Regions from separate parts of the Mesorhizobium sp. M6A.T.Ce.TU.002.03.1.1 genome, predicted to be linked through region 3. Evidence: predicted binding sites of a transcription regulator. Region 3 holds the regulator's gene; each other region holds the start of a gene.
What was found. The regulator LexA, encoded in region 3, represses DNA repair genes until DNA is damaged. The targets are predictions, from matches to a motif close to TGTTCNNNNTGTGTTCNG.

Region 1: parE (DNA topoisomerase IV subunit B) is a predicted target of LexA. The motif match lies at 1,868-1,885, and genes of this name have one in related genera.
Region 2: EOC93_RS15825 (UvrD-helicase domain-containing protein) is a predicted target of LexA. The motif match lies at 2,707-2,724, and genes of this name have one in related genera.

Annotation. Positions count from the first base shown of each region.
Region 1 covers NZ_RZTI01000040.1:7,906-12,088, reverse strand. Annotated here, with positions in the region: gene gcvP (aminomethyl-transferring glycine dehydrogenase) at 1-426, shown strand, start outside; gene EOC93_RS14590 (GGDEF domain-containing protein) at 518-1,690, opposite strand; gene parE (DNA topoisomerase IV subunit B) at 1,956-4,007, shown strand; gene EOC93_RS14580 (FUSC family protein) at 4,043-4,183, shown strand, end outside.
Region 2 covers NZ_RZTI01000046.1:26,370-30,552, forward strand. Annotated here, with positions in the region: gene EOC93_RS15825 (UvrD-helicase domain-containing protein) at 1-2,666, opposite strand, end outside; gene EOC93_RS15830 (glucose/quinate/shikimate family membrane-bound PQQ-dependent dehydrogenase) at 2,920-4,183, shown strand, end outside.
Region 3 covers NZ_RZTI01000006.1:30,703-34,885, forward strand. Annotated here, with positions in the region: gene EOC93_RS03395 (ComEC/Rec2 family competence protein) at 1-1,554, shown strand, start outside; gene lexA (transcriptional repressor LexA) at 1,548-2,285, opposite strand; gene glp (gephyrin-like molybdotransferase Glp) at 2,390-3,595, opposite strand; gene moaC (cyclic pyranopterin monophosphate synthase MoaC) at 3,595-4,092, opposite strand; gene trpC (indole-3-glycerol phosphate synthase TrpC) at 4,159-4,183, opposite strand, start outside.

The sequences.
Region 1 (4,183 bases), on a different contig from region 3:
AGCTCCGGCATCAGCGTTGACGATATCGCCAAGCGGCTGATCGACTATGGCTTCCATGCGCCGACCATGTCGTTTCCGGTGGCCGGCACGCTGATGGTCGAGCCGACCGAGTCCGAGCCCAAGAGCGAACTCGATCGCTTCTGCGATGCGATGATCGCGATCTCGGGCGAGGCGGCCAAGGTGGCGAAAGGCGAATGGCCCTTGACCGACAATCCGCTGGTCAATGCGCCGCATACCGCCGCCGAGGCGCTGGCTGGCCAGTGGACCCATCCCTATTCGCGCCTGGAGGCGGCCTATCCGGCCGGCGATGCCGACACATCAGCCAAATACTGGCCGCCGGTGTCGCGCATCGACAATGTCGCCGGCGACCGCAACCTCGTCTGCTCCTGCCCGCCGCTGTCGGAATATCTGGGCGCGGCGGAGTAGACCATGATCCCAAACCGAAGGTCAGCGCAGCAAAAAGTGGAATCCGGTCTTCGGACAAGATCATGGTCTAACAAGAAGATAGAAGCCTCAATCAGGCAGAACGCAAGGCCGGCGCATCGGCCTTGCTCGCCTTGTTGTGGGAGACGACGCGATTTCGCCCGGCGCGCTTTGCCGCATAGAGTGCGGCGTCGGCTTCCGCCAACACATCGTCGAGACTGGTGCCGCCGGTCCCGCCGAAGCCGATGCCGCCGCTGACCGTGCTGCGCAACGGACCAAGCTGGGTGGCCACGACTTCCGCGCCGAAGGCGACGCTGATCTTGCTCGCAATGTCGTAAGCCTTCTCTTCCGTCATCCGCGACATGACCAGCACGAATTCCTCGCCGCCCAGCCGGAAGGCGTCGACGCCGGTCCTGGCGTATTTCCTGATGACAGCGGCGAAGCGGCGCAGAACCTGATCGCCGACCGGATGACCGAATACATCGTTGGTTCTCTTGAAGTGGTCGAGGTCGAACATGGCCACGGACATGAACGGACCGAAGACCCGCTCGCCGTAGAATGCCGTCAACGCCCGCCGGTTCATCAGCCCGGTCAATGGGTCGGTCATGGTCTCGGCCTTCAATTCGATCTGCGCCTGTAAATGGTGCAGGGAGAGCGTCAGTGCCCCGAGCCCGGTCATGCAGGCGACCGCCACGACGGAGTTCAACCGTTCGGCCCAATTGTCGGGCGCAACGCCGAGCATCCATTGGCCCTTGACCAGCAGGACCGCGCCGCAAAGTACGAAGGATAGCGCACAGATGCCGCTCAGGAACGAAACGACCAGCAGAATCCGGCGATCGTGACCACCGCCCTTGATCCAGAACATCACCCCGATAAGCGAGAGCAGCGCCGTTACCGTCGCGTAGGTGACGATGAAACCGACACCGTCGAGGCCGAAATACGTCGCGCCTGCGCAAACAGCCATCGCAGCCAAGGTCGGCAGGATGGCGCGCCTGTAGTCGCGCACGCCGAGATACTGCATGGCCGACAGGCAGATGATCAGAAAGCCCAGGCTGAGAAGCGCAAGCACAATCTGGCAAAGCCAGGGGCTGGGATGCCTGGCATAATGCCAGAACAAGACCACATGCGCGACGAGCACGAGAATGCCGCAAGCCACCGTCAGGACGAAGCGGGCCTGCGGCGCGGCGAACCATATCGCAAACATGGTGATGCTGAGGCACATGCCCGACAGCGCCGCCGCGAGCAGGAGCGAACTGTAATCCAACATGCGTAAGCGACAGCCTCTTGAGAGTTCCGCTGCATTCTAGGGAGGCGGCAGTCTGCGGATACCGTTTTCAGCCAACCTTCCGATGCAACCTTCGGAAAAGGTTTACAAAGCGTCGATGCGCTCGACGCATTTCCGCCGCTTGGTTGTCGAATGGTTTTGCGGTAAGAGGCTCAATCCTCGAACGTAACAGGAACCTCCGTCGCCTGCCCGCAAAAAGCGTGGCAGTATCGGGTGGTGATTCGCAGCATCGGAATCCAGGACCAGCATGGACGACAATAACGATCTTTTCGGCACTATGGACAAGCAGCCGCAACCGGTTCGCGCCACCGCGCGCCCGGCCGACCCGCTGGTGCAGGCGGCGAAGCGCCCGGCATCCCGCGACGGCAGCGAGAGCTACAGTGCCGCCGACATCGAGGTTCTCGAAGGGTTGGAGCCGGTGCGGCGGCGGCCCGGCATGTATATCGGCGGCACCGACGACAAGGCGATGCACCATCTGTTCGCCGAGGTCATCGACAATTCGATGGACGAGGCGGTAGCCGGCCACGCGACTTTCATCGATGTCGAGCTTTCAGCCGACGGATATCTGGCCGTGACCGACAATGGCCGCGGCATTCCGGTCGATCCGCATCCGAAATTCAAGAAGCCGGCGCTCGAAGTCATCATGACGACGCTGCATTCGGGCGGCAAGTTCGACTCGAAGGTCTACGAGACCTCAGGCGGCCTGCACGGCGTCGGCGTCTCCGTCGTCAACGCGCTGTCGGACCATCTCGAGGTCGAGGTCGCACGCGGCCGCCAGCTCTATCGCCAGCGTTTTTCACGCGGCGTTCCGGTGACCGGTCTCGAGCAGCTCGGAGAGGTGCATAACCGCCGCGGCACCAAGATCCGCTTCCATCCCGACGAGCAGATCTTCGGCAAGGGTGCTGCTTTCGAGCCGGCGCGGCTCTACCGCATGACGCGCTCGAAGGCCTATCTGTTCGGCGGCGTCGAGATCCGCTGGACCTGCGACCCCTCGCTGATCAAGGAGAAGGACACGACGCCGGCCAAGGCCGAGTTCCATTTTCCCGGTGGCCTAAAGGACTATCTAAAAGCGTCGCTCGGCGACGAATTCCAGGTCACCCGCGAAATCTTCGCCGGCAAGAGCGACAGGCAAGGCGGCCACGGCTCGCTCGAATGGGCGGTGACCTGGTTCGGCGGCGATGGATTCCTCAATTCCTACTGCAACACCATTCCGACCGGCGAAGGCGGCACGCACGAGGCCGGCTTCCGTAACGTCTTGACGCGAGGCTTGCGCGCCTACGCGGATCTGGTCGGCAACAAGCGCGCTTCGATCGTCACCTCGGAAGACGTCATGATCTCGGCGGCGGGCATGCTGTCGGTGTTCATCCGCGAGCCGGAATTCGTCGGCCAGACCAAGGACAGGCTGGCGACGATCGAGGCGATCAGGATCGTCGAGACCGCTATCCGAGACCCCTTCGATCACTGGCTAGCCGACAACCCGCAGGAAGCCTCAAAACTGCTCGAATGGGTGATCGCGCGTGCCGACGAACGGGTGCGCCGCCGGCAGGAAAAGGAAGTCTCGCGCAAGAGCGCGGTGCGCAAGCTGCGCCTGCCCGGCAAGCTCGCCGACTGCACGCAGAATGCCGCTGCCGGCGCCGAACTCTTCATCGTCGAGGGCGATTCGGCCGGCGGCTCGGCAAAACAGGCGCGCGACCGCGCCAGCCAGGCGGTGCTGCCGCTGCGTGGAAAGATCCTCAACGTCGCCAGCGCCGGCAACGACAAGCTGGCCGGCAACCAGCAGATTTCGGACCTGATCCAGGCGCTTGGCTGCGGCACGCGCTCGAAGTACCGCGACGCGGATCTGCGCTACGACCGGGTCATCATCATGACCGACGCCGACGTCGACGGCGCCCACATCGCTTCGCTGCTGATCACCTTCTTCTATCAGGAGATGCCGAGCTTGGTCCACGGCGGCCATCTCTATCTGGCGGTGCCGCCGCTCTACTCGATCCGGCAAGGCGGCAAGGTCGCCTATGCCCGCGACGATGCGCACAAGGACGAACTTCTGCGCACCGAATTCACCGGGCGCGGCAAGGTCGAGATCGGCCGCTTCAAGGGGCTGGGCGAAATGATGGCCGCCCAGCTCAAGGAAACCACCATGGACCCGAGGAAGCGCACGCTGCTCAGGGTCGATGTGATCGACGCCGAGGCCGCAACCAAGGATGCGGTCGACGCATTGATGGGCACCAAGCCGGAAGCCCGCTTCCGCTTCATCCAGGAACGCGCGGAGTTCGCCGAGACGGAAGTGCTGGATATCTGAGCTAACTCGCTCGCGTCGAATGCGGAGATGAGCGTGTGACCTGGGACCGGCTGCGCAGCGATCTTGCCGCGAGGTTCGCCGGCGTCACGCGACCGACGCACTCGGATTGGATTTTCGCTCTGCGCACGGTTTCGGCCGGGCTGATCGCACTTCTCGCCGCCTACGCGCTCAAGCTC
Region 2 (4,183 bases), on a different contig from region 3:
AGCACGCGTTTCTGGCCGGCCTTGTCGAAGTCGATGGTCAGCTTGTTGCCGTCGATGGCCGAAATGTTGCCGTTGCCGAATTTCTGGTGGAAGACGCGGTCGCCGACATTGAAGGCCGACGGCGTGTCAGCGACGGATTTGGCGACCAGCTCGCCGTCGATGGTCCGGCCTTTTACGCTGGTGCGGCCGGCACCATAGCCCGAGTCGGTCTCGCCATAGCCGATGCGCTCGACCTGATGGCCGGAGCGCGAGCCCCAGTTGCGGTCGGTTGCCTCGGTGCGGTTCTGTTGCGCGCGCTGCCAGCCCGGCGTCGCATAGGTGTTGGAGAAGGCGCCGGATTTCTCGGCTCCGACATTGTCGAAACGCGAGGCGCCATAGGGGTTCTGCCTTCCTGCTCCTTGGCCGCCACGGCCCGATGCGAACGAGCCGCCGCCATAGGAATTGCCGTAACCGCCGTAGCTGTTGCCGCTTTCGGCGACCTCGACATGGGCTTCCGGCAATTCGTCGAGGAAACGCGACGGGATCGTCGATTGCCACAGACCATGGATGCGGCGGTTGGAGACGAACCACAAATGCAGGTTCTTCTTGGCACGGGTCAGGCCGACATAGGCCAGCCGCCGTTCTTCCTCCAGCCCGGAGCGGCCGCCCTCGTCGAGTGCGCGCTGGTGTGGAAAAAGGCCTTCCTCCCAGCCGGGCAGAAAAACGGTCTCGAATTCGAGGCCCTTGGCCGAATGCAGCGTCATGATGTTGACGGCGTCGAGCTCGGCGTTCTGCTCGGCGTCCATCACGAGTGCGACATGTTCGAGGAAGGAGCGCAGCGACTCATACTCCTCCATGGAGCGGATCAGTTCTTTCAGGTTTTCCAGCCGGCCAGGAGCTTCCACCGAGCGGTCGTTCTTCCACATATCGGTATAGCCGCTCTCCTCCAGTATGGTCTCGGCCAGCTCGGTGTGCGGCGTGGTTTCCAGCGCCTTCTGCCAGCGCTCGAAATTGGCTGATACCTCGCGCAGCGCGGCGCGCGGCTTCGGCTTCAACTCGTCGCTTTCGGCGAGCTTGGCGGCGGCCTCCAGCATCGGGATGCGCAGCGCCCTGGCGGTATCGTGGATCTGGCGGATGGTGGCTTCGCCCAACCCGCGCTTCGGCACGTTGACGATGCGCTCGAAGGCAAGGTCGTCTGCGCCTTGCGCGACGACGCGGAAGAAGGCCAGCGCATCGCGGATTTCGAGGCGTTCGTAGAAGCGCGGGCCGCCGATGACGCGGTAGTTGAGGCCGAGCGTGACGAAACGGTCCTCGAATTCGCGCATCTGGAAGGACGCTCGGACAAGAATGGCCATGTCGTTGAGATTGTGCTTCTGCCGCTGATAGGCTTCGATGGTTTCGCCGACGGCGCGGGCTTCCTCCTCGGAATCCCAGGCGGCATGGACATGCACCTTCTCATCGTCTTCCGCGATTTTTTCGGTGAACAGCGTCTTGCCGAAGCGGCCTTCATTGTGGGCGATGAGGTGGGAGGCGGTGCCGAGGATGTGCGCGGTGGAGCGATAGTTGCGCTCCAGCCGGATGATCGTGGCGCCGGGGAAGTCCTTGTCGAAGCGCAGGATGTTGTCGACCTCGGCCCCGCGCCAGCCGTAGATGGATTGGTCGTCGTCGCCGACGCAGCAGATATTAACCGTGGCCGGGCGCGGGTTTCCCTCCCCCTTGAGGGGAGGGTGGCCGGGCAAAGCCCGGCCGGGTGGGGTCCGTGCGGCAGTGCTCGACGCTCTGGCGGTGCCTTCTGAGGCGACCCCCTCCGCCCGCTTCGCGGGCACCTCCCCCTCGAGGGGGGAGGATTGTGGCCGCTGCGCCAAAAGGCGCAGCCATATGTACTGCGCGGTGTTGGTGTCCTGATATTCATCGACGAGGATGTAGCGAAAACGCTTATGATATTCCTTCAGCACGTCCGGATTGGCGCGGAAGATGCGGATCGGATGGCACAGGAGGTCGCCGAAGTCGCAGGCGTTCAGCGTCTTCAGCCGCTCCTGGTAGGCCTTGTAGAGTTCTCGGCCCTTGCCGTTGGCGAAGGCGCGGGCGTCGCCCTCGGGAATGTCGGCGGGGCCAAGCCCCTTGTTCTTCCAGCCGTCGATCATCTGGGCGAACTGCTTGGCCGGCCAGCGCTTGTCGTCCAGCCCTTCGGCCTGGATGAGCTGCTTGATCAGGCGCACGACATCATCGGTGTCAAGAATGGTGAAATCGGATTTGAGCCCGGCAAGCTCGGCGTGCCGGCGTAAGAGCTTCACGCCAATCGAGTGGAAGGTGCCGAGCCACGGCATGCCTTCCACATTGCCTTCGCCGATCAAGAGGCCGATGCGCTGCTTCATTTCGCGCGCGGCCTTGTTGGTGAAGGTGACGGCGAGGATCTGCGACGGGAAGGCCTTACCGGTGGCGAGGATGTGGGCGATGCGGGTGGTCAAGACGCGCGTCTTGCCGGTGCCGGCGCCGGCCAGCACCAGAACCGGGCCTTCGGTGGTTTCCACCGCCAGCCGCTGCTCGGGGTTGAGCCCGTTCAGATAATCGGGCGCATTGTTGTGGCCGCTGCGGGCAGCCATGGCGCGCGCAGCAATGCCCGACGGGGCCACAGGCCGCGCGTTCGGTTCGTCAAAAAAAGGCATATCTTCCGAAAAGCCGGACATCTCCCCCGAATGTAGTGATTCGGCAGCGAAAGGCCAGAAGTGTCTCCGTTTTGTTCTCTGTCCAGTCCGTAGAACCACAATCTGGATGGGTCCGCGACCCAAAACGTCGAGCTTGCTGTGGGTCCACGCCTAAAACGCGGAGCTTGCTTGACAGCCACGGCGGGTCGGAGAAAGTTGTGCTCGGGGCAGGAACGCAATGCCGGGTTGCCCATAGACGCGTTGCGAAGCGCGCACCAGTCGAAGGAGCATCGTCTTGGCTGTCGTCGTTACCTCCCTCATCCTTTTCCTCATCGGCCTGGCGCTTGGCGGCGGCGGCATCTGGTTAGCTTCGCTGGGCGGCAGTTGGTACTACATTATTGCCGGCATCGCCTTCCTCGTCGCTGGCTGGCTGCTCTACAGGCGCAAATCCATGGCGCTGTGGCTCTACGCGGCGATCGTCATCGGCACGCTCTGCTGGGCGGTCTGGGAAATCGGCTTCGACTGGTGGGAACTCGGTCCGCGCGGCGGCATCATCGTGCTTATCTCGTTGTGGCTATTGACGCCGTGGGCGCGGCGCGGGCTCACCGGTCCCGATGGACGCGCGCCGCTGATCCTCGCGGTGCTGGCGTCGCTTGCCGTCGCCGGCTATTCGATGACAACCGATCCAAAGGATATCGCCGGCCAACTCAACACCGATGAGGTGACGCCGACGGCCGACCTCGGCGGCAACGTGCCAGCCGGCGAATGGCACTATTACGGTCGCACGCAGTATGGCCAGCGCTATTCGCCGCTCGATCAGATCACCGCCGAGAACGTTGCCAATTTGCAGCCGGCCTGGACCTATCGCACCGGTGACGTGAAAGGGCCCGACGACGTCACTGAGACAACCTATCAGGTGACGCCGCTGAAGGTCGCCGACACGCTCTACATTTGCACACCGCACAATTTCGCCATTGCCATAGATGCCGCGAGCGGCAAGGAGAAATGGCGCTTCGATCCCCAGGTCAAGCTGGACAAGGACCGCCAGCACCAGACGTGCCGCGGCGTGTCCTATTATGCCGATGCCAAAATCGCCGCCGGCCAGCCCTGTGCAGCACGCGTCTATCTGCCGACATCCGACGCCCGGCTGATCGCGCTCGACGCCGCGAATGGCCAGGTCTGTCCCACATTTGCCGAAGGCGGCACGTTGAACCTGCTCGCCAACATGCCATATCCGAAGCCGGGCTATTATTATTCGACGTCGGCGCCGCTGATCGTCGCCAACAAGATCATCGTCGGCGGCGCGGTCAACGACAATTATTCAACGCAGGAGCCGTCCGGCGTCATCCGTGCCTTCGACGTCGACACCGGCGCCCTGATTTGGAACTGGGATTCGGGCAATCCGGACCAGACGACGCCACTGGCACCGGGTCAGACCTATACCAACAACTCGCCCAACATGTGGTCGACGGCGAGCGCCGACGAGAAGCTCGGTTTGCTCTATGTGCCGCTCGGCAACAAGACGCCGGATCAGCTCGGCGCCGGGCGGAGCGCCAATG
Region 3 (4,183 bases):
GACAGCATCGGTGGCGCCGAGGGGGAGATTGCCGCTGCGCTGATCGTCGGCGTGCGTGCCGGCATCCCCGAAGAGATCAACGAATCGATGCGGCGCACCGGCATCTACCACATCATCTCCATTTCCGGCCTGCACATGGCGCTTGTCGCCGGCACAATCATGGGATTGCTGCGCGGCGCCTTTGCGCTGTTTCCCGATTTTTCGTCGCGCCGGCCGGTCAAAAAATATGCGGCTGCAGCCGCACTCCTTTCCATCGCTGCCTATCTCATTTTTTCCGGCATCGTGGTCGCGGCTGAGCGCAGCTTCATCATGCTGGCGGTAATGCTTGTCGCCGTGCTGTTCGACCGGGCTGCGCTCACCATGCGCAATCTTACGATTTCAGCCATCGCCGTCATCGTCGTGTCGCCGCACGAGGTGGTCGGCCCAAGCTTCCAGATGTCCTTCGCCGCGACCGCGGCTCTCGTGGGCGCCTATGCCGGCTGGTCCGACTATCGTGCCGACAAGGCCACGGCGCCGCCACAACGACGGTCACCGGCCGCTTTCGTCACGCGGAAGCTCGTCGCTGGAACAGGCACCATCGCCATGACCTCCATCATTGCCGGCAGCGCCACCGCGCTCTTCGCCATCTGGCACTTCCAGCGCGTCTCGCCGCTCAGTCTGTTTGCCAATCTGGCCGTCATGCCGATCGTCACGGTCGTCATGTTCCTGGCGGTCGTCAGCGCCTTGGCAATGCCTTTCGGCTTCGACGGACCTTTCCTCTACATGATGGGCAAGGGGCTGACGGCCATGATTGCAATATCGGGATGGATCTCCGAGCGTTCGCCGGTCGATGCAGTCGGGCTGATTTCGTTGCAGTCGGTTCTGCTGGTGACGGTCGCCCTGGTCATCGCCACGATGGCGACGACATGGTTGCGGCTTGCGGCACTTCCCTTTGCGCTTGCCGGCCTGCTGACGATTTCCGAGACGCGAAACCCCGACGTGCTGATCTCGGAGGATGCGCATCTGGTGGCGCTGCCGATCGGCGGCGGCGAACTTGCCGTCAACCGGGTGCGCTCGAACGAATTCACCACCGACAACTGGAAACATGCGCTGACTTCAGCGACCATTGTCGAGCCGGAGACGTTCGAAAAAGGAGACGTGCGGTTCGACATCGCCGACCCGGCCGACCTGCCGCCGGGAGCGCCTTTCTATTGCACTGCCGGCCTGTGCCTCGCCCGGCATCCGTCCGGCGCGATCATCGCGCTCGCCGATGACCGCAAAATCGCGCGGCCAGCCTGTGCCTTTGCGGACTTGATCGTCATCGACGATGCCACGGCCTATTATAATCCCTGCCGCAACCCGCTGGTCCTCGTCGTGACCAAACGGCAGCTCGCTCGCATGGGCAGTGCCGCCGTCTTTTTCGATCCGCTATCGGCGACGACGCGCGCAGAAATCCGTTTTGCCGTCAAACAGCCATATAGGCCTTGGCATGAGCAGCGGAGATTTTCTCGCGAGGCGAGGGGCCTGCCGCCATACCGTAAGCCTGAGAAACCCAAGAAAGCTGCCGTTCAGTAACGTCGGATCAATCCGACGAGCTTGCCTTGCACCTTGACCCGGTCCGGCCCGAAGATGCGCGTCTCATAGGCCGGGTTGGCGGCTTCCAGGGCGATCGAGGCGCCTTTGCGGCGGAACCGCTTCAGCGTCGCTTCCTCCTCGTCGACCAGGGCGACAATGATCTCGCCAGGCTGGGCGGTGTCGGCGTTGCGAATGATGACCGTGTCGCCGTCGAAGATGCCGGCCTCGATCATCGAATCACCCTTGACCTCCAGCGCGTAGTGCGCGCCGCCTGTGATCATGTCCGGTGGCACCGAGATCGAATGCGTCTGGTGCTGGATGGCATCGATCGGCACACCGGCAGCGATGCGGCCCATCACCGGAATGGAGACGGTGGCAACGACGTCGTCGTCATTGCCGGCCGCAGGCATGCGTGACGGCGCCGGCTTGATCTGTCGGCCGAGGCTGCCCTGCCCAAGGCTGCCCTGAATGACGCTCGGCGAGAATTTGCGCGCCGCATTGAGGCCGGGCGCGATCGAATCGGGCAAGCGCAGCACTTCCAGCGCGCGGGCGCGGTTGGGCAGCCGGCGAATGAAGCCGCGCTCCTCCAGCGCCGTGATCAGCCGATGGATTCCCGATTTGGACGCGAGATCGAGCGCTTCCTTCATCTCGTCAAACGAGGGCGGAATGCCGCTTTCCTTCAGCCGCTCGTGGATGAACATCAGCAGCTCATGTTGTTTGCGTGTCAGCATCGCGACCCCCAACAGAATCAGAAAAACAAACCCAGAACAAACACTATCTGTTCCAGTTGTGTTCCGCAACTGTTTAAAGTTTAATGAATGTGTTGACGTTTTGTTCAGCGTAGCATCAGCACGCTGCAGGCGGCGCCTGTCGCGGCGGGGGGAGCGAATGGCTCGCGCACGATCAGCCCGTTGGCGTCGGCCAGCATTCTGAGCATCGAGGAATCCTGGATGCCGAACGGCGTCGCCTTGAGCGTGCCGGCGTCTTCCTTCACCACGGCGCGTACATAGTCCTGCCTGATATCGTTGGCCGCCATGGCGGCACCGAGCCGCGCCTGACGCATGTCCTGCCGGTAGGCGCGTCCGCCAAGCCGCGCAAGCAGCGGCTTCAGGAAGAGCTGCGTGCAGACCAGGCTCGCCACCGGATTGCCGGGCAGGCCGATGCAGCGGATGTCGCCCAGCCGGCCGAACATCAGCGGCTTGCCGGGCCGCATGGCGATCTTCCAGAAATCGAGCGTCATGCCTTCGCCGGTCAGCACGTCGTGGACGAGGTCGTGGTCGCCGACCGAGGCGCCGCCCAGCGTGACGATGACGTCAGCCCCTGCGTTAACCGCCTTTTTCACCAGCGCGGCAATCGCCTCTTTGCGGTCGGGGGCGATGCCGAGGTCGAGCGCGCTGGCGCCGGCCGAGCGGGCCGCGGCAGCGACGCCATAGGCGTTGGACGAGATGATCTGGTCCGGGCCAAGGTCGCTGCCTGGCGGCAGCAATTCGTCGCCGGTGGCGATGATGGCGACCAGCGGCCGTTTCACCACGCTGACCTGCGGATGGTTGGCCGACGCCGCCAGCGACAACGCCGCCGGATCAAGCAGGCGGCCTTTCTCCAGCAGAACGTCGCCCTTCGAGAAATCGAGCCCGAGGCAGCGGATGTTGCGGCCTTCAACCGTCGACGCGGTCACTTCGATGCTGCCGCCGCCGAGGTCGCGGACATTCTCCTGGATGACGATGGTGTCAGCGCCTGCGGGAAGCGGCGCGCCGGTGAAGATGCGCACGGCCTGCGCCGGGCCGACTGTTCCGGCAAAGCCGCGTCCGGCCGGCGCCATGCCGATCACCGCAAGTGTTGCCGGCGCGGAGGCGACATCCTCGGCCCGCACGGCATAGCCGTCCATGGCGGACGCGTTGAAGGGCGGCTGGGTGCGGAGCGCCGTGAGCGGGTCCGCCAGTATCCGGTCGGCGGCGTCCATCAGGGTGACGCTTTCAGCTTGCAAGGGCGCAGCATCTTCAAGCAGGCGCTCGAGCGCGTCGGCAACCGGAAGCAGCGCCATTATTGGCCTGCCCCTTGGGCGCCTACTTTGTAGACGCCGGATTTGCCGCCGGTCTTTTCCACCAGCCTGATGCCGGAGATCACCATGGCGCGGTCGACCGCCTTAGCCATGTCGTAGATGGTCAGGCAAGCGACCGAGACGGCGGTCAGCGCCTCCATCTCGACGCCGGTCTTGCCGGTGACGCGGGCCAGCGCCGTGACCTTCAGGCCAGGCAGCGTCGCGTCCGGTTCGATGTCGACGGATATCTTGGTCAACAGCAGCGGGTGACAGAGCGGGATCAGCTCATGCGTCCTCTTGGCCGCCATGATGCCGGCGATGCGCGCCGTGCCCAGCACGTCGCCTTTCTTGGCATCGCCGTCGAGGATCATCTTCAGCGTTTCTGGCCGCATCGAGACAAGACCTTCGGCGATCGCCGTGCGGGTCGTTTCCGCCTTGTCGCCGACATCGACCATATTGGCTTCGCCTTTCGCGCCAAGATGGGTGAGGGCAGCCGTCATCGTCAGACGGCCTTAGAACGACGTGCGTCCGTTTGGACGCACATAGCACGCTCTAACACTTTGGATTTATGCATCGTGCTCTCCGAAAATC